DNA from 2 places in the Streptomyces sp. NPDC033216 genome. Region 1 is predicted to be linked to the other one. Evidence: predicted binding sites of a transcription regulator. Region 1 holds the regulator's gene; the other holds the start of a gene.
The links. The regulator HrcA, encoded in region 1, represses chaperone genes, less so after heat shock. The targets are predictions, from matches to a motif close to TTNGCACTCNGNNNNNCNGAGTGCNAA.
Positions count from the first base shown of each region.

Region 2: the regulator HrcA is predicted to act here: its motif matches at 1,122-1,148, upstream of groL (chaperonin GroEL).

Region 1 is NZ_JBVIQK010000001.1:410,878-413,076, forward strand. It holds gene dnaJ (molecular chaperone DnaJ) at 1-577, opposite strand, end outside; gene hrcA (heat-inducible transcriptional repressor HrcA) at 578-1,594, opposite strand; gene ACZ5Y0_RS01820 (MBL fold metallo-hydrolase) at 1,754-2,199, shown strand, end outside.
Region 2 is NZ_JBVIQK010000005.1:69,216-71,414, forward strand. It holds gene ACZ5Y0_RS12060 (MoaD/ThiS family protein) at 1-274, shown strand, start outside; gene thrC (threonine synthase) at 1-2, shown strand, start outside; gene ACZ5Y0_RS12065 (cold-shock protein) at 727-933, shown strand; gene groL (chaperonin GroEL) at 1,312-2,199, shown strand, end outside.

The DNA.
Region 1 (2,199 bases):
TGCCGAAGCCCTGGCACTGCGGGCAGGGCCGCGAGGTCATGACCTGACCGAGGAAGGACCGCGTCACCTGCGACACCTCGCCGCGGCCGCGGCACATGTCACAGGTCTGCGCGGTGGTCCCCGGCGCGGCGCCCTCACCGCTGCACGTGGCGCAGATGATCGCCGTGTCGACCTGGATGTCCTTGGTCGTGCCGAAGGCCGCCTCCTCGAGGTCGATCTCCAGCCGGATCATCGCGTCCTGGCCACGACGGGTGCGCGAGCGCGGCCCGCGCTGCGACGCCGTGCCGAAGAAGGCGTCCATGATGTCGGAGAAGTTGCCGAAACCGCCGGCCCCGAAGCCGCCCGCGCCGCCGCCCGCCTGGGACAGGGGGTCGCCGCCGAGGTCGTAGACCTGCTTCTTCTGCGGGTCCGACAGCACCTCGTAGGCGGCGTTGATCTCCTTGAACCGCTCCTGGGTCTTCGGATCGGGGTTCACGTCCGGGTGCAGCTCGCGTGCGAGCCGCCGGAAGGCCTTCTTGATCTCTTCCTGCGACGCGTCGCGGCGCACGCCGAGAACGGCGTAATAGTCCGTGGCCACTTACGACTCCGCCAGGATCTGTCCGACGTACCGTGCCACTGCGCGTACCGCTCCCATCGTTCCCGGGTAATCCATGCGGGTCGGTCCGACCACGCCGAGCTTGGCGACTGCCTCGCCGCCCGAACCGTAGCCGACCGACACCACCGAAGTGGAGTTGAGTCCCTCATAGGCGTTCTCGTGACCGATGCGTACGGTCATGCCCGAATCCCCCGCCTCGCCGAGGAGCTTGAGGAGCACGACCTGCTCCTCCAAGGCTTCCAGGACGGGGCGGATCGTGAGGGGAAAGTCATGTCCGAAGCGGGTGAGATTGGCGGTGCCGCCGATCATCAGCCGCTCCTCGTTCTCCTCGACGAGCGTCTCCAGCAGCGTGGAGAGCACCGTCGTGACCGTGCCGCGGTCCTCGATCTCGAAGGCGTCGGCCAGGTCCTCGACCAGACGCGGCACGTCGCTGAAGCGGCGGCCCGCGACCCGGCTGTTCAGCCGCGCCCGCAGATCCGCCAGCGAGGCCTCGCCGAAGGGCGCCGGGCAGTCCACCATCCGCTGCTCCACCCGTCCGGTGTCCGTGATCAGCACCAGCATCAGCCGGGCGGGCGCCAGCGACAGCAGCTCGACGTGCCGCACGGTGGAGCGGGTCAGGGACGGGTACTGCACGACGGCGACCTGCCGGGTGAGCTGCGCGAGCAGCCGAACGGTCCGTGCCACGACGTCGTCGAGGTCCACGGCGCCGTCGAGGAAGTTCTGGATGGCCCGTCGCTCGGGGGCCGTCATCGGCTTGACGCCGGCCAGCTTGTCGACGAACAGCCGGTAGCCCTTGTCGGTGGGGATGCGCCCGGCGCTGGTGTGCGGCTGGGCGATGTACCCCTCGTCCTCCAGGGCGGCCATGTCGTTGCGGACCGTCGCCGGGGAGACGCCGAGGTTGTGCCGCTCGGTGAGCGCCTTGGAACCCACGGGTTCCTCGGTGCCGACGTAGTCCTGGACGATGGCGCGCAGCACTTGGAGCCTGCGTTCACTCAGCATCCGCGCTCACCTCCAGAAGTCGTCCCCGGTCCCACCGGGGGCCTCGCCTGGCACTCTTCACATCCGAGTGCCAGCGTTCCCCGGCCCAGTGTACGGCTGTGGGGTACACCCCGGGCAAGGTCGGTCGCCCGGCGGGGCTGCCAGGGCTAGCGTCGCGGTATGACGGTGACTTGGGAAGAGCTGGGGTGGGAGCGGGTCGCGACGGGAATCGGCCGGTGCCGGCTCCCGGGCTGGGACTGCACGGTGGGGCTGGTCGTCGGGGAAGGGCGGGCCCTGTTGGTGGACGCGGGGTCGAGTCTCGCCGAGGGCGCCCGGCTGCGGCTGCGCGCCGAGGAACTGGCCGGTCACCGTGTGACGGATCTCGCGCTCACGCACCCCCACTTCGACCATGTCCTCGGGACGGCGGCCTTCGCCGGCGCGGAGGTCTACGCGGCGGTGGGCGCGGAGACGGTACCGGCGGAGGAACTGCGCGCCGACGCGGTCCGCAACGGCCTCGACGAGGCCGCGGCCGCGGCGGCGGCGGACACGCTGGTGCGGCCCCGCCATCTGGTGTGCGGTGAGTGGACGCTCGACCTGGGCGGCGGCCGGCAGGTCCTGCTGGCGAA
Region 2 (2,199 bases), on a different contig from region 1:
GAGCGTGACCGTCCGCATCCCCACCATCCTGCGCACCTACACCGGTGGCAGGGCCGAGGTCCCGGCCGAGGGCGTCACCCTCGGCGAGGTCATCTCCGACCTGGAGAAGAACCACACCGGCATCGCCGCCCGCGTCCTCGACGACCAGGGCAAGCTGCGCCGGTTCGTCAACGTGTACGTCAACGACGACGACGTCCGTTTCGAGCAGGGGCTGGACACCGCGACACCGGACGGCGCCGGTGTCTCCATCATCCCGGCCGTGGCCGGCGGCTGACCGGTGTTCCGTACCCGCCGGTAGTAACCGTCGGTAAGGGTAATTACCGAGAGTTCATCCAATTGCCTCCTCCGCGAGAGAAGCGGAGGGGGCAATTCAGTGTGGTTGAGCGCGGTACAGTTGGGGAACGCGCCGCCCATTGCATGCCGGTCGCATATGAGGCCCGTCGGCGCGGACGATGAGAAGTAGCCAAAGTGTGCATGCCTTTTGCGCCTTTCATTACCTTTGCGGGGCCCGACTTGCCCTGAATTCGGACGAATGCTCACTCTTCCCCGGAGCCTTCGCGTCCAGATTTCTCGTCCGATTGACCTGTTGCAGAGGGCAGTTGGACAGATACATTCGGCCGCGGTCGACGCGTTCCGGCGCACGCCCCCAACCAACTGGGGGGTGAGGTCTGACCCGGATCCGCGAAGTGCGGGTCTGTGCAAGGGCCAGTAATAGGGGAGTTAGGCATGGCTCAGGGCACCGTCAAGTGGTTCAACGCGGAGAAGGGGTACGGCTTCATCGCGGTCGACGGTGGTGCGGATGTTTTCGTCCACTACAGCGCGATCCAGATGGACGGATACCGCACCCTGGAAGAGGGCCAGCGGGTCGATTTCGAGATCTCGCAGGGTCAGAAGGGGCCGCAGGCGGACATGGTCCGGCTCGCGACCGGCTGAAGCACGCGCCGACTTGCAGCGACGTTCTTCTGTTCCATCGCGAAGGGCTCGCACCTCCCGGGGTGCGGGCCCTTCAGCATGTCCGGGGCTGCTCCCGCCCGTCCGGCCGGCACCCTTCGACGATCCCGCCGCAGGGGTTCCGGTCGTCCGAGTGCCGCCCCCTCGACGAGGCCGCCGCGCGGGCGCACCTTGCACTCGGACGTGTCGAGTGCTAATCATTGGCGTTAGCACTCTGAAGGTGAGAGTGACAACGAAGGACCGGGTCGGTGAGGCCCGCAGGCCAGGTGGGGCAAGGAACCACGGGGCAGGCGAGCCGTCCGTCGCGGGCGCGGGCGCGGTCCGAAGGAATCACCCCCAGTCCTGGAGGGACCACTTCACATGGCCAAGATCATCGCGTTCGACGAGGAGGCGCGGCGCGGCCTCGAGCGCGGCATGAACCAGCTCGCGGACGCCGTGAAGGTGACGCTCGGCCCCAAGGGCCGCAACGTCGTCCTCGAGAAGAAGTGGGGCGCCCCCACGATCACCAACGATGGTGTCTCCATCGCCAAGGAGATCGAACTCGAGGACCCGTACGAGAAGATCGGCGCCGAGCTGGTCAAGGAAGTCGCCAAGAAGACGGACGACGTCGCCGGTGACGGTACGACCACGGCCACCGTGCTGGCCCAGGCGCTGGTCCGCGAGGGCCTGCGCAACGTGGCCGCCGGCGCCAACCCGATGGCCCTCAAGCGCGGTATCGAGAAGGCCGTCGAGGCCGTCTCCGGTGCCCTGCTCGAGCAGGCGAAGGATGTCGAGACCAAGGAGCAGATCGCTTCGACGGCCTCCATCTCCGCCGCCGACACCCAGATCGGCGAGCTGATCGCCGAGGCCATGGACAAGGTCGGCAAGGAAGGCGTCATCACCGTCGAGGAGTCGCAGACCTTCGGGCTCGAGCTGGAGCTCACCGAGGGCATGCGCTTCGACAAGGGCTACATCTCGGCGTACTTCGCGACCGACATGGAGCGTATGGAGGCCGTCCTCGACGACCCGTACATCCTGATCGCGAACTCCAAGATCGCCAACGTCAAGGACCTGCTCCCGCTCCTGGAGAAGGTCATGCAGTCGGGCAAGCCGCTGCTGATCATCGCCGAGGACGTCGAGGGCGAGGCCCTGTCGACCCTGGTCGTCAACAAGATCCGCGGCACGTTCAAGTCCGTCGCGGTCAAGGCCCCGGGCTTCGGCGACCGCCGCAAGGCGATGCTGAACGACATCGCCATCCTCACCGGTGGC